Linked DNA regions of Variovorax paradoxus. Each later gene encodes a partner of the first gene's protein in a complex. Links are inferred from orthologs where the notes say so. Each region holds a gene or a part of one and is shown in the gene's direction. Other genes may lie near its edges.

The links.
Region 2: the proteins of ybiB (region 1) and cgtA are in contact, whole or in part, in a crystal structure (PDB 8BFT), measured with the Escherichia coli proteins. The link is inferred for Variovorax paradoxus from one-to-one orthologs.

Annotation. Positions count from the first base shown.
Region 1 is NZ_JAUSXL010000002.1:3,860,038-3,872,430, reverse strand. What follows is about bases 4,662-7,459. They hold ybiB (DNA-binding protein YbiB), read left to right. Parts: upstream 4,662-5,506; coding sequence 5,507-6,412; downstream 6,413-7,459. Other genes in these bases: QFZ47_RS21870 (ABC transporter ATP-binding protein), read left to right, coding at 7,350-7,459; cobA (uroporphyrinogen-III C-methyltransferase), read left to right, coding at 6,409-7,215; QFZ47_RS21885 (nitrate reductase), read left to right, coding at 4,662-5,459. Also shown: nitrite reductase large subunit NirB, read left to right, coding at 1-2,150; nitrite reductase small subunit NirD, read left to right, coding at 2,171-2,641; more of QFZ47_RS21885, read left to right, coding at 2,664-4,661; more of QFZ47_RS21870, read left to right, coding at 7,460-8,468; QFZ47_RS21865 (ABC transporter substrate-binding protein), read left to right, coding at 8,554-9,822; QFZ47_RS21860 (ABC transporter permease), read left to right, coding at 9,938-10,810; QFZ47_RS21855 (ABC transporter permease), read left to right, coding at 11,132-12,022; QFZ47_RS21850 (sterol desaturase family protein), read left to right, coding at 12,130-12,393.
Region 2 is NZ_JAUSXL010000002.1:3,002,802-3,005,796, forward strand. It holds cgtA (Obg family GTPase CgtA), read left to right. Parts: upstream 1-955; coding sequence 956-2,035; downstream 2,036-2,995. Other genes in the region: QFZ47_RS17785 (polyprenyl synthetase family protein), read right to left, coding at 1-110; rplU (50S ribosomal protein L21), read left to right, coding at 301-612; rpmA (50S ribosomal protein L27), read left to right, coding at 625-885; proB (glutamate 5-kinase), read left to right, coding at 2,079-2,995. UniProt on the Escherichia coli protein: An essential GTPase which binds GTP, GDP and possibly (p)ppGpp with moderate affinity, with high nucleotide exchange rates and a fairly low GTP hydrolysis rate.

The DNA of each region.
Region 1 (12,393 bases):
CCAACCCCTTCATGCTGCCCGTGCCCGGCAAGGACCTGAAGGGCGTCATCGCCTACCGCGACATCGCCGACACCGACTACATGATCGAGACCGCCAAGACCCACAAGAGCGCGGTCGTCATCGGCGGCGGCCTGCTCGGGCTGGAGGCGGCCAACGGCCTGATGCTGCGCGGCATGAGCGTCACCGTGGTGCATGTCATGCCCTGGCTGATGGAGCGCCAGCTCGACGACGTGGCCGGCAAGCTCTTGCAGAAGTCGCTCGAAGACCGGGGCCTGAAGTTCCTGATCGGCGCCCAGACCCAGGAACTGGTCGGCGACAGCAATGAGGGAAAGGATGGCCGCGTCAAGGCCATCCGCTTCAAGGACGGCACCGAAGTGCCCGCCGACCTGGTCGTCATGGCTGTCGGCATCCGCCCCAACACCGAGCTGGCCGAGAAGATGCGCCTGCACTGCCAGCGCGGCATCGTCGTCACCGACACCCTGCAGACCGTGACCGATGCGCGCATCTACTCGGTGGGCGAATGCGCGGCCCACCGCGGCATCGCCTACGGGCTGGTCGCCCCCCTGTTCGAGCAGGCCAAGGTCGCGGCCAACCACCTGGCCCAGTTCGGCATCGGGCGCTACCTCGGGTCGCTCACCTCCACCAAGCTCAAGGTCACGGGCATCGACCTGTTCAGCGCCGGTGAGTTCATGGGCGGCGAGGGCACCGAGGAGATCGTCATGAGCGACCCCTTCGGCGGGGTCTACAAGAAACTGGTCATCAAGGACGACAAGCTGGTGGGCGCCTGCCTGTACGGCGACACGGTGGACGGCAGCTGGTACTTCAAGCTCTTGCGCGACGGGCGCAGCGTGGGCGACATCCGCGACAAGCTGATGTTCGGCGAATCCAACATCGGCGACACCGGCCACGAGGGCCACAGCAAGGCCGCCAGCATGCCCGACGAGGCCGAGGTGTGCGGCTGCAACGGCGTGACCAAGGGCACCATCTGCAAGGCCATCAAGGACAAGGGCCTGTTCACGCTGGACGAGGTCAAGAAGCACACCAAGGCCAGCGCCAGCTGCGGCTCGTGCACCGGGCTGGTGGAGCAGATCCTGATGTTCACCGCCGGCGGCGACTACTCGGCCACGCCCAAGAAGAAGGCCGTGTGCGGCTGCACCGACGCCAACCACCAGGACGTGCGCGACGCGATCCGGCGCGAGCACTACCTCACGCACGACGAGGTCTACCGCAACCTGGGCTGGCGCACGCCCAACGGCTGCGCCACCTGCCGCCCGGCGGTCAACTACTACCTGATCAGCACCTGGCCCAAGGAGGCCAAGGACGATCCGCAGAGCCGCTTCATCAACGAGCGCAGCCACGCCAACATCCAGAAGGACGGCACCTATTCCGTCATTCCGCGCATGTGGGGCGGCCACACCACGCCCGACGAGCTGCGGCGCATCGCGGACGCGGCCGACAAGTACCAGATCCCGACCGTCAAGGTCACGGGCGGCCAGCGCATCGACCTCCTGGGGGTGAAGAAGGAGGACCTGGAAGGCGTCTGGAAGGACATCGGCATGCCCTCGGGCTTTGCCTACGCCAAGAGCCTGCGCACGGTCAAGACCTGCGTGGGCAGCGAATGGTGCCGCTTCGGCACGCAGGACTCCACCCAGATGGGCAAGGACCTGGAGCGGGCGCTGTGGGCGATGTACTCGCCGCACAAGGTCAAGCTGGCGGTCTCGGGGTGCCCGCGCAACTGCGCCGAGGCCGGGATCAAGGACGTGGGCGTGATCGGGGTCGACTCGGGCTGGGAGCTGTACGTGGGCGGCAACGGCGGCATCAAGACCGAGGTGGCGCAGTTCCTGGTGAAGGTGAAGACGGCCGCCGAGGTGATGGAGTTCACCGGCGCCTTCCTGCAGCTGTACCGCGAGGAAGGCTGGTACCTGGAGCGCACGGTGCACTACATCGGGCGGGTGGGGCTGGATTATGTGAAGAAGAAGATCCTGGAGGACGCGGAAGGCCGCAAGGCGCTGTGGGAGCGGCTGCAGTTCGCCCTCGATGGCGAGCCCGATCCGTGGTTCGAATCGAGCCAGGCGCAGGTGGATGTGCGGCAGTTCACGCCGGTGGCGGTGGTGGACGACGTGGCGGACAAGGCCACGCAGGCCGCGTGAAGGACAAGGAGCAACAAGCCATGAGCAACGACAACAACAATCACGACACCAGCAACCACGGCACCAGCAGCGAATGGAAGGTGATCTGCCGCGTCGAGGACATCCCGGTGCTGGGCGCCCGCCGCGTGGCGCGCCCGGTGGGCGTGAACGTGGCGGTGTTCCGCAATGCCGAGGACCAGGTCTTTGCACTGCTGGACCGCTGCCCGCACAAGGGCGGGCCCTTGAGCCAGGGCATCGTGTTCGGCACCAGCGTGGCCTGCCCGCTGCACAACTGGGCCATCGGGCTCGATGACGGGTGTGCGAAGTCGCCCGACGAGGGGTGCACGCCGCGGTTTGCGGTGAAGGTCGAAGATGGCCAGGTCATGATGAGCGTGCTCGAACTGAAAACGCATGCGCTCGATCTGGCGCCGCCGCGCGCCGGCCCCGGCGCCGCAACGGCCGGCAAGCTGGGCGACGAGACCTTCGACGTGCAGGCGCCGCACAGCAGCTAGGCGCGAAACCAAGGCACCCCCCATGGAAGAAACTCGCTCCACCTGCCCCTACTGCGGCGTGGGCTGCGGTGTGATCATCGAATCCGATGGCGCGCAGATCACCGGCGTGCGCGGCGACCCCGATCATCCCGCCAACTTCGGGCGCCTGTGCACCAAGGGCTCGACGCTGCATCTCACGGCGACGGCCACGGTCACGCGCCAGACGCGGCTGCTGCAACCGATGCGGCGCGCCGAGCGCGGCGCCGCGCCCGAAGCCATCGGCTGGAACGGCGCGCTCGACATGGCGACCGACAAGTTCGCCCAGGTCATCCGCGACCATGGCCCCGATGCCGTGGGCTTCTACGTCTCGGGCCAGCTGCTCACCGAGGACTACTACGTCTTCAACAAGCTCGCCAAGGGGTTGATCGGCACCAACAACATCGACACCAACTCCCGCCTGTGCATGAGCAGCGCGGTGGCCGGCTACAAGCAGACGCTGGGCGCCGACGCGCCGCCGGCCTGCTATGACGACCTGAAGCACGCCAGCTGCCTCTTCATCGTCGGTAGCAACGCGGCCTGGGCGCACCCGATCCTGTTTCGCCGCATCGAGGACGCGAAGGCCGCGAACCCCGATCTGAAGATCATCGTGGCCGATCCGCGCCGCACCGACACGGTCGAAATTGCCGACCTGTTCCTGCCGATCCAGCCCGGCACCGACGTCATGCTGTTCAACGGCATGCTGCACCTGATGCTGTGGGAAGGCTGGACCGACAACGGCTACATCGCGGCCCACACCAGCGGCTTCGATGCGCTGAAGACCACGGTGCGCGAATGCACGCCCGACAAGGTGGCGCAGATCTGCGGCATCTCGAAGGACGACCTGCTCGCCGCGGCGCGCCTGTTCGCCACCTCGCCCGCCACGCTGAGCCTCTATTGCCAGGGCCTCAACCAGTCGTCCAGCGGCACCGCGAAGAATGCGGCGCTGATCAACCTGCACCTTGCGACCGGCCAGATCGGCAAGCCCGGCGCCGGCCCGTTCTCGCTCACGGGCCAGCCCAATGCGATGGGCGGGCGCGAAGTGGGCGGCCTGGCCAATCTGCTGAGCGCGCACCGCGACCTGGCCAATCCCGCGCACCGGGCCGAAGTGGCGGCGCTATGGAACGTGCCCTCGGTACCCGAAAAGCCCGGCAAGACCGCAGTCGAGATGTTCCAGGCCGCGGCCGACGGCGAGATCCGCGCGCTGTGGATCGCGTGCACCAACCCGGCCCAGTCGATGCCCGACCAGGCCACCGTGCGCCGCGCCCTCGAGCGCGCCGAATTCGTGGTGGTGCAGGAAGCCTTTTCGACCACCGCCACCTGCGCCTTCGCCGACCTGCTGCTGCCCGCCACCACCTGGGGCGAGAAGGAAGGCACCGTGACCAACAGCGAGCGCCGCATCTCGCGCGTGCGGCCTGCCGTGCCGGCGCCCGGCGAGGCGCGGCACGACTGGTCGATCGCGGTCGACTTCGCGCGCCGGCTCGAACAGCGGCTCGGCCGCGCCGACACGCTGTTTCCGTACGACTCCGCCGAACGGGTGTGGAACGAGCACCGCGAATCCACGCGCGGGCGCGACCTCGACATCACCGGCATGAGCTACGCGATGCTCGACACCGCGGGCCCGCAGCAATGGCCGCTGAAGGAAGGCGAGGCCACCGGCCGCGTGCGTCTCTACGAAGACGGCATCTTCCCCACACCGGACGGCCGCGCACGCTTCGTCGACACGGTCTACAAGCCAGTGGCCGAGGCGCGCGAGGCGCGCTATCCGTTCTCGCTCAACACCGGCCGCCTGCGCGACCAGTGGCATGGCATGAGCCGCACCGGCACGGTCGGCCGGCTGTTCGGCCACGTGGCCGAGCCGGTGGTGCAGATGAACGCGCAGGACATGGCGCGCCGCCTGCTGAAGGACGGCGACCTGGTGCACCTCACTTCCAAGCGCGGCTCCATCCTGCTGCCCGCGCAGGCGAGCGCCGAGATCGGCCTGAGCCAGGCTTTCGTCGCCATGCACTGGGGCGAGGAATACCTGAGCGGCTGCTCCTCGACCGGCACGCCCCTGGCCGGCATCAACGCGTTGACCTCCCCGGCCTACTGCCCCAGCTCGAAGCAGCCCGAACTCAAGCACACGCCGGTCAAGATTCTCAAGGCCGAGCTGCCGTGGGCGCTTCTGGCGATGGCCTGGCTGCCGCCCGATGCCGCGCTGGCCGCGCACCAGGCGCTCAAGCCGATGATGGCGATGTTTCCGTTTGCCACCTGCGTGCCGTTCTCGGGCAACACGCCGGGCGAGGAACGCAGCGGCATCCTGTTCCGCGCCGCCGCGCATGACGCGCCGGACGACGAAACCATCGATCGCATCGAAGGCCTGCTCGGCCTGCGCGGCAGCGATGCCCTGCGCTACATCGACCGCCGGCGCGGCCAGCGCCGCGTGGCGCGGCTGGTGCGGCGCGCCGACGGCAACGCCGGCCTCGAAGCCTTTCTGCTGGGCGGCGATACCAGCGCCGAAGCCTGGATCGGCACCCTGCTGCGCGAGGAAATCCCGGCGCAGATCTACGGCCGGCTGCTGCTGTCGCCCGGCGCGCGCGCGCCGGTGGCGGTGCAGTCGCGCGGACATCCGGTCTGCACCTGCTTCAACGTGACCGACCTGGCGATCCAGGCCGAACTGGGCCGCTGCACCGGCACGCCGGACGAGCGCCTGGCTGCGCTGCAGGGCGCGCTGAAATGCGGCACCAACTGCGGCTCCTGCCTGCCCGAGCTCAAGCGCATGGTGCGCGCGACGCCCGCCGAGACCGTGGCGGAGGGTGCATAAGCCGACTTGCATTCCGGCATAAGCATTGCGGGACAATCGGCGCACCCATGGGAATCAGCCAATACATCAAGGAAATCGGCCGCGGCGCGCGAGGCGCCAAGCCGCTCACGCGCGAGCAGGCCACAGACCTGTTCGGCCAGGTGCTGGACGGCACTGTCACCGACCTGGAGATCGGCGGCTTTTGCCTTGCCATGCGCATCAAGGGCGAAACGCCCGAGGAGATGGCGGGTTTTCTCGATGCCACGCACGCCAGGCTCAACCTCCTGCCCGCCGCCGACCGCCCGCTCGTCGTGCTGCCGAGCTACAACGGCGCGCGCAAGCTGCCGGTGCTCACGCCGCTACTGGCGCTGCTGCTGGCCCGCGAAGGCCTGCCGGTGCTGGTGCACGGCAGCGCCACTGAAACATCGCGCGTGCTCGCATCGAACGTGCTGGAAGCGCTCGACGTGCCGGCGCTGTCGGCCATCCGAAAAATCCCGTCCGGCGAGGTGGGCTTTGCGCCGACCGAGCTGCTCAACCCCGCGCTCAAGCGGCTGCTCGACGTGCGCCGCGTGGTGGGCCTGCGCAACCCCGGCCACAGCGTGGTCAAGCTGATGCAGCCGACCACCGGCCCCTGCGTGATCGTGGCTAGCTACACGCATCCGGAATACGCGCGCACCATGGGCGAAACCTTCGAGCTCATGGGCATGACCGCCCTGCTCTCGCGCGGCCTCGAGGGCGAAGTGGTGTCCGACCCGCGCCGCACCGCACAGATCGACGGCTTCGTGCGCGGCGTGCGCAGCGAGTTGCAGGCCCAGGAAAGCGGCACGGCGAGCGAGGTGCCGGGCCTGCCGAAAGAAATCGACGTCGCGACCACGGCCGAGTACACGCGGCGCGTATTGGATGGCGAGCTTCCCGTGCCTGAAGCCATCGCCACGCAGGTGAGGCACATCACGCAACTGGCATCCCACGCATGACCAAAGCCACTTCTCCATCCGCCGCCGGAAGCTGCACGCTGGTGGGCGCCGGCCCCGGCGACCCCGAACTGCTCACCATCAAGGCCGTCAAGGCGATTCAGGCCGCGACCGTGCTGCTGGTGGACGACCTCGTGAGCGAGAGCATCCTGGCCTCTTATGCGCGGCCCGGTGCGCGCATCGTGCACGTGGGCAAGCGCGGCGGCTGCAAGAGCACGCCCCAGGCTTTCATCGAACGGCTCATGATCACCGCGGTGCATGAAGGCGAAACCGTGGTCCGGCTCAAGGGCGGCGACCCCTTCATCTTCGGCCGCGGCGGCGAAGAGGTCGAGCACCTGCGCGAAGCCGGCATCGAATGCACGGTGGTCAACGGCATCACCGCCGGGCTTGCGGCCGTCACCTCGCTGGGCGTGCCGCTCACCCACCGCGACCACGCGCAGGGCGTGGTGTTCGTCACCGGCCATGCCAAGACCGGCGCCGGCGCGGCCGAAGACCCGACCGACTGGCGCGCCCTGGCCGCCACCGCGCACAGCGCGCGGCTCACGCTCGTGATCTACATGGGCGTGGCGGGCGCGGGCCACATCGAACGCGAGCTGCTGCACGGCCTGCCCGGCGACACGCCGGTGGCCGTGGTGCAGCATGCAAGCCTTCCGCAGCAGCGCCAGCTCGCGACCACGCTCGACAAGCTCCAGGCCGGCATTGCCGAAGCCGGCATCGCGAGCCCCGCGGTGATCGTGGTGGGCGACGTACTGCGCGGACTCGCCGCAGCGGCGCTGCCGGCGGACGCGAACCTCTTCGGCACCTAGGCTTCCAAGACTCGGCGAAGGCCGCCGGGCATCGCCACCCGAGGCCTTGCAACCTTGGCCACCAACGTGGCATGGAGCGTGCTTAACGCCAGCATGCCCGTCTTCCGATCATTTCCCGCGCCCGGCGCCCGTCGATGACCGCCGCCATCGCGCCCCCGCCCGCCGCCATCGAAGTCGTTGCGCTCAGCAAGCGCTACGCCGCGGGCACGCCCGCCGCCGTCGACCAGATCGACCTGCGCATCGCGAGCGGCAGCTATTGCTGCCTGCTGGGCCCCTCGGGCTGCGGCAAGAGCACCACGCTGCGCATGATCGCGGGCCACGAGTCGGTCACCAGCGGCGACATCCTGCTGGACAACCGCAACATCACGAACCTGCCCGCGGCCGCGCGCGGCACCGCGATGATGTTCCAGAGCTTCGCGCTGTTCCCGCACCTGTCGGCGACGGACAACGTGGCCTTCAGCCTCAAGATGAAGGGAATCGGAAAGGCCGAGCGCCAGAAGCGCGCCCGCGACCTGCTGGAGCGCGTGGCGATGGGCCACCTGGCCGCGCGCAAGCCCGGCGAGCTCTCCGGCGGCCAGCAGCAGCGCGTGGCGCTGGCGCGCGCACTCATCACCGAGCCGCGCGTGCTGCTGCTCGACGAGCCGCTGTCGGCGCTCGACCCGTTCCTGCGCATCCAGATGCGCGCCGAGCTGCGACGCTGGCAGAAGGAGCTGGGGCTGACCTTCGTGCACGTCACGCACTCGCAGGAAGAAGCGATGGCACTGGCCGACACCATGGTGGTCATGAACCACGGCGTGATCGAGCAGGTCGGCTCGCCGCACCAGGTCTACAACCATCCGGCGAGCGAGTTCGTGGCGCGCTTCATGGGCGGCCACAACGTGTTCGACACGCCCGCCGGCCCCGTCGCCGTGCGCAACGACCACATGAAGATCGCCCGTGGCGATGCGAGCGGCGGCCTGGCCGCCACGGTCACCGACGTCGAGTACCAGGGCACCTATGTGCTGCTCGGCCTTGTGCTGCAGGACGCCGCGCCCGGCCGCGGCAGCGTCTCGGTGCTGCTGGGCGAGGCCGCCTTTCTGGCGAGCCCCCATGCGCCGGGCGATGCGGTGCGCCTGTCCTGGGCCGAGGCCGATGCGCGCGCGCTCGGCCCCGGCGCGAAGCCGCCCGCCGAGCGGGCGCCGGCACCGGTCGACAACGGCAGCAGCCGCCTCGCGCGCGACGACCTGGCCGCACTCGCGAGCATGCCGCTGTGAGCGCGCGGCCGTTCATGCACTGCCTGCATTTCCGTTTGTTTTTTTCCACGTTCCTTTCCCTGCCTTTTTCCACGGAGACTCTTCCATGACCGACCCCATCGACTCGTCCGCCGGCCTCCAGCGTCGCACCCTGCTGCAAGGCACCGCCGGCATCCTGGCCACGGGCATCGCGCCCTTCGTGCATGCGCAGGAAAAGATCGTGCTGCGCTACCTGGGCACCGCGGTGAACCAGGACAAGGCCATCGCCGAGAAGTTCAAGGCCGACACCGGCATCGAGATCCAGTACGTGGCCGTGACCACCGACGACGTGACCAAGCGCGCCGTCACCGCGCCCAACAGCTTCGACCTGATCGACACCGAGTTCTTCTCGCTCAAGAAGATCGTGCCCACCGGCAACCTCAAGGGCATCGACACCCGGAAGATCAAGAACGCCGACAAGATCACCACGCTCTTCACCAAGGGCGAAGTCGCCGGCAAGGCGGTGGGCGACCAGGGCACCGCGCCCAAGAAGGTGATCTATCTCGAGGGCGAGAAGAGCAAGAAGTTCGCGACCACGCCGACACAGTTCATGTCGCTCATTCCGACGGTCTACAACGCCGACACGCTGGGCATCCGCCCCGACCTGATCAAGCGGCCCATCGGCTCGTGGGCCGAACTGCTGAACCCCGAGTTCAAGGGCAAGGCGGCGATCCTGAACATTCCGTCGATCGGCATCATGGACGCCGCGATGGTGGTGGAGGCCAAGGGCATCCACAAGTACGCCGACAAGGGCAACATGACCAAGGCCGAGATCGACCTCACGATCAAGACCCTGATCGAGGCCAAGAAGGCCGGCCAGTTCCGCGCGCTGTGGAAGGACTTCAACGAGTCGGTCAACCTGATGGCCTCGGGCGAAGTGGTGATCCAGTCGATGTGGTCGCCGGCCGTGACGGCCGTGCGCACCAAGGGCATCGCCTGCAACTTCCAGCCCCTGAAGGAAGGCTACCGCGCCTGGGCCGCCGGCTTCGGCCTGCCGGCCACGCTGTCGGGCAAGAAGCTCGACGGCGCCTACGAATTCATCAACTGGTTCCTCGACGGCTGGGCCGGCGCCTACCTGAACCGCCAGGGCTACTACAGCGCAGTGCTCGACACCGCCAAGGCCAAGATGGAAGCCTACGAATGGGCCTACTGGATGGAAGGCAAGCCCGCCTCGCAGGACATCAAGAGCCCGAACGGCGACCTGCTGGCCAAGGCCGGCGCGGTGCGCGACGGCGGCAGCTACGAGCAGCGCATGGGCGGCATCGCCTGCTGGAACGCGGTGATGGACGAGAACGAGTACATGGTGAAGAAATGGAACGAGTTCGTCGCAGCTTGAACATGCGAGCCCCTTTCGTGAAACACCGCGGAACCGGCTTTGCCGGGCCGCTGGTGTTGCCCCCGGTAGGGGGTTGGCGTAGCGACACGAAGTGCGCGAAGACTGGGGGCGAGCTTTGACGGTCAAGGCTTGGTGGCAGGCAGCGCCGTTCGCGCTGGTGTTCCTGTTGTTCTTTTTGGTTCCGCTGGCGCTGGTCGCAATGGTCAGCCTGTGGAACTTCAACGAGTACGAGCTGATCCCGGCGGTCACGCTGCGCAACTACCAGAGCCTGTTCGAGGGCTGCTCGCAGCTCACCGACAACGGCGACCTGTGCGTCACGCTCAACACCTACCTGAGCACCTTCAAGTTCTGCCTGCTGGTGTGGGGCATCACGCTGCTGGTCGGTTTTTCGGTGGCCTACTTTCTGGCGTTTCACGTGCGCTCGCCGGGCATGCAGACGGCGCTGTTCGTGCTGTGCACGGTGCCCTTCTGGACCTCCAACGTGATCCGCATGATCTCGTGGGTGCCGCTCCTGGGCCGCAACGGGCTGGTCAACCAGGCGCTGATGGGCCTGGGCGCCGTCGACCAGCCGGTCGAGTGGCTGCTGTTCTCCAATTTCTCAGTGGTGCTCGCCTTCGTGCACCTCTACACGATGTTCATGATCGTGCCGATCTTCAACAGCATGATGCGCATCGACCGCTCGCTGCTCGAAGCCGCCAGCGACGCGGGCGCCTCGGGCTGGCAGACGCTCTGGAACGTGGTGGTGCCGCTGTCGCGCACCGGCATTCTGATCGGCTCGATCTTCGTCATCACCATCGTGATGGGCGACTTCGTCACCATCGGCGTGATGGGCGGCCAGCAGATCGCATCGATCGGCAAGATCATCCAGGTGCAGACCTCGTACCTGCAATTTCCGCTGGCCGCGGCCAACGCGATGATCCTGCTGGCGGTGGTGCTGATGATCATCTGGGGTCTCACGCAGCTGGTCGATATTCGCAAGGAGCTCTGAGATGGGACCTTGTTTTTCTGTTTGTCGTCGCGTTGTGTTTGGGCGCAGTTGTTCAGGGCGCGCTCCCGCCGACGGGGTACCTTGCTCCGCGAATGTCCTCCGGCCTGCGGCCTCCCCCTTGATTTCGCTGCGCAAGGCACCCCATCGACGGGAGCGTTGGACAGAGCGGTCGTTGATCAGCTGTACACCAAGAGCGTGCCCTGGTGCACAGGGCATCGGGTGCTCCCCGCAGCGAAATCAAGGAGGAGGCCGCAGGCCGGGGGACATTCGCGGAGGAGAGTACCCGGTGTCCTGTGCACACGCCCTGAAGGAAGAAGACAAATGAGCCAACGCATCGGCGAACAACGCAGCCCCGGCTTCTGGCCCCTGGCCACGGTATTCGCCCTGTTCGTGCTGTTCCTCTATGGCCCGATGATCACGATCTTCATCCTGAGCTTCCAGGGCCCGGAGGGCGGATTGACCTTTCCGCTGCGCGGCGTCTCGCTGCACTGGTTCCACAAGCTGGCCGAGGGCCTGGGCACCGTCGACATCGGCGCGGCGTTCAGGCGCTCGCTGGCGCTGGGCGCGGTGGTGATGGGCTTCACCGTGGTGCTGTCGGTGCTGGCCGGCCTCGCGTTCCGCAAGAAGCTCAAGGGCAGCAACGCCCTGTTCTTCGTGACCGTGGCGAGCCTCATCATGCCGTCGATCATCATTTCGCTCGGCATCGGCCTGCAGTTCCGGCTGCTCGACACCGGCATCAAGAGCGTGCTGACGGCAGTCGACGCCACTGCGCTGCTCGAAGGCTACGGCACCGCGCTCGGCCTGTTCAGTTCCGCGCTCGGCGCGCACCTGACCTGGACCCTGCCGTTCGGCCTGCTCATCATGTTCGCGGTGTTCAATCGCTTCAACCCGGCCTACGAGGAAGCCGCGCGCGACCTCGGCGCCACGCCTTGGCAGGCCTTCCGCTTCGTGGTGCTGCCGCTGATCGGCCCGTCGATCGTGGGCATCGGCATGTTCGGCTTCACCCTGTCGTGGGACGAGATCGCCCGCACCTCGCAAGCCATCGGTGACGTCAACACGCTGCCGCTCGAACTGCAGGGCCTGACCTCGACCGTCACGACGCCTTCCATCTATGCGCTGGGCACGGTGACCACCGTTGTTTCGCTGCTGGTCATGGCCATGGCGCTGGGCACGGCCGCGCTGCTGCGCCGGCGCGCCATGCGGCCGCGCTGACACCAAAGCTGGCGGCACGCCTAGGACTTTTGGTCGATGCGGGCGTTTTCCTGCGGCCGCCTAAAATCGCGCTCCAACAAAAGCGCAAGCGAGAGAGAGAGGCGGACATGCTCGACAAACTGAACGACTTCACGGGCAGCCACGGCCAGCTGCAGCGCGGCCGCGGCCTCGTCACCGGAACCATTGCCCTGAGCCTGGGCATCCTGTGCTTCCTCGGCGTGCTGGCCTTCCACTTTCCGCAGTACCTCACCACGCCCGAGCTGCGCAAGAGCTACAACGTCGACGTGATGCGCTTCATCCTGCTGGCGGCCATGGTCGTCTCGGGCGGGCTGGCGCTGGTGAACATCATCTTCAACCGGTCGCGCTGGCTC
Region 2 (2,995 bases), 860 kb from region 1 along the record:
ACGCCCGTGTCGAGGCGCTGCGCGATCACACGGTCGACTTCGACCATGTCGCCGGCGATCAAATCCAGCACGGTGGCGGTGGGGGAGGTATCGGCGGCGTGAACTGGCAAGGCGTTTGCGCGCGGCGCGTCTGAATGCGAAAGTGACAGCGGCACGAGGCCGGAAGGCGCAGATTATAGGGAGGAGCGCACACCGGCCCGGCGGCCCTTCGGCTCAAACCATGTTAGCGCGTGCAAACCGTGCTAGAATCTAGGGCTCTGCGGAATTCGCCGTGGAGCTCATATTCCCCAAGAGGTTCACATGTACGCGGTCATAAAAACCGGCGGCAAGCAGTATCGCGTTGCTTCCGGCGAAAAAATTAAAGTAGAACAGATTGCTGCGGATGTAGGCCAGGAAATCGTGATCGATCAGGTTCTCGCAGTCGGCAACGGCAGTGAAATCAAGATCGGTACGCCCCTGGTGTCCGGCGCAACGGTGACAGTCACGGTACTGTCGCACGGCAAGCACGACAAGGTCGGCATCTTCAAGATGCGCCGTCGCAAGCACTATCAGAAACGTCAAGGCCATCGCCAGCAGTTCACCGAACTGCAAATCGGCGCGATCGCTGGCTAAGGAGCAGATTCCATGGCACAGAAAAAAGGCGGCGGCTCAACGCGAAACGGGCGCGATTCCAAGCCCAAGATGCTCGGTGTGAAGGCCTTCGGCGGCGAACTGATCAGCGCAGGCTCGATCATCGTGCGCCAGCGCGGCACTCGGTTCCACCCCGGCGTGAACGTCGGCGTGGGCAAGGACCACACGCTGTTTGCACTGGTTGACGGCCATGTGTCGTTCGGTGTGAAGGGCGCGCTGAACAAGCACCTGGTCAACGTGACTCCCGCGGCATAAGCGCAAGTCACTTCGATCAGCTCGAAGCCCCGCTTGGTCGGGGCTTCTTCATTTGTACACTGGATACCCCATGAAGTTCGTCGACGAAGCCTTCATCGACATCGCCGCAGGCGATGGCGGCAACGGCTGCGTGTCGTTCCGTCATGAAAAATACAAGGAATTCGGCGGCCCCAATGGCGGCGACGGCGGCCGCGGCGGCCACGTCTACGCGGTGGCCGATTCCAATCTCAACACCCTGGTCGACTTCCGCTACTCGCGCCGCCACGAGGCCAGGCGCGGCGAGCACGGCATGGGCTCCGACATGTTCGGCGCCGCGGGTGACGACATCCTGCTCAAGATGCCCGTCGGCACCATCATCAGCGACGCCGAGACCGGTGAAGTGCTGTACGAGATGCTGACGGAAGGCGAGGTCGTCACCATTGCCAAGGGTGGCGACGGCGGCTTCGGCAACATGCGCTTCAAGAGCGCCATCAACCGTGCCCCGCGCCAGAAGACCCCGGGCTGGCCCGGCGAGAAGAAGAGCCTCAAGCTCGAACTCAAGGTGCTGGCCGATGTCGGCCTGCTGGGTATGCCGAATGCGGGCAAGTCGACCTTGATCAGCGCCATCTCGAACGCGCGGCCGCGCATCGCCGACTATCCCTTCACCACGCTGCACCCGAACCTCGGTGTCGTGCGCGTCGGCCCGGAGCAGAGCTTCGTGGTGGCCGACCTGCCGGGCCTGATCGAGGGCGCATCCGAAGGCGCGGGCCTCGGCCACCTCTTCCTGCGCCACCTGCAGCGCACGCGGCTGCTGCTGCATGTGATCGACATGGCGCCGTTCGACGACGCCGTCGATCCGGTTGCCCAAGCAAAGGCCATCGTCGGCGAACTGAAGAAGTACGACGCCGCGCTCTACGAAAAGCCGCGCTGGCTGGTGCTGAACAAGCTCGACATGGTGCCCGCGGACGAGCGCGCTGCGCTCGTGAAGGATTTCGTCAAGCGCCTGCGCTTCAAGGGCCCGGTGTTCGAAATCTCCGCGCTCACGCGCGAAGGCTGCGAGCACCTGGTGCAGGCGGTGTACCAGCAGGTCAAGGCGCAGCATGCGGCGGAGCAGGTGCCGGTCGAGGTCGATCCGCGCTTTGTCGAGCTGCCGCCCGATCCATCCTCCTGAATCCCGACTCCCCACGCAGCATTCACGACCGTCGCACCCTTCCATGACCTCGAACTCCGGATCCACTGCCTTGCGGGATGCCCGCCGTATCGTCGTCAAGGTGGGCTCCAGCCTCGTGACCAACGAGGGGCGCGGCCTCGACGAGGCTGCCATCGGCGAATGGTGCCGGCAACTGGCGGTGCTGGTGCGCGACGGGCGCGAGGTGGTCATGGTGTCCAGCGGCGCCATCGCCGAAGGCATGAAGCGCCTGGGCTGGCGCACGCGGCCGCACGAGGTGCACGAACTCCAGGCCGCCGCGGCCGTCGGGCAGATGGGCCTGGCCCAGATGTACGAGACCAAGCTGCGCGAGAACCAGATCGGCAGTGCCCAGGTGCTGCTCACCCATGCCGACCTGGCCGACCGCGAGCGTTATCTCAACGCGCGCTCGACCCTCGTCACGCTGCTCAGGCTGGGCGTGGTGCCGGTCATCAACGAGAACGACACCGTCGTCAACGACGAGATCAAGTTCGGCGACAACGACACGCTGGGCGCGCTGGTGGCCAACCTGGTCGAAGCCGACGCACTGGTCATCCTCACGGACCAGAAAGGCCTCTACACGGCCGACCCGCGCAAGGATCCGGACGCGAAATTCGTGCACGAGGCGGCGGCCGGCGATCCGGCGCTCGAAGCCATGGCGGGCGGGGCGGGCTCCAGCCTCGGCCGCGGCGGCATGATCACCAAGATCCTCGCGGCCAAGCGCGCGGCCGGCTCGGGCGCCTCCACCGTGATCGCCTGGGGGCGCGAGACCGACGCTTTGCTGCGCCTGACGCGCGGCGAATCCATTGGCACGCTGCTGGTGGCGCAGACGGCCAAGCACCAGGCGCGCAAGCGCTGGATGGCGGACCACCTGCAACTGCGCGGTGCGGTCACCGTCGATGCGGGTGCGGCGGCCAAGGTGCGTGCCGAGGGCAAGAGCCTGCT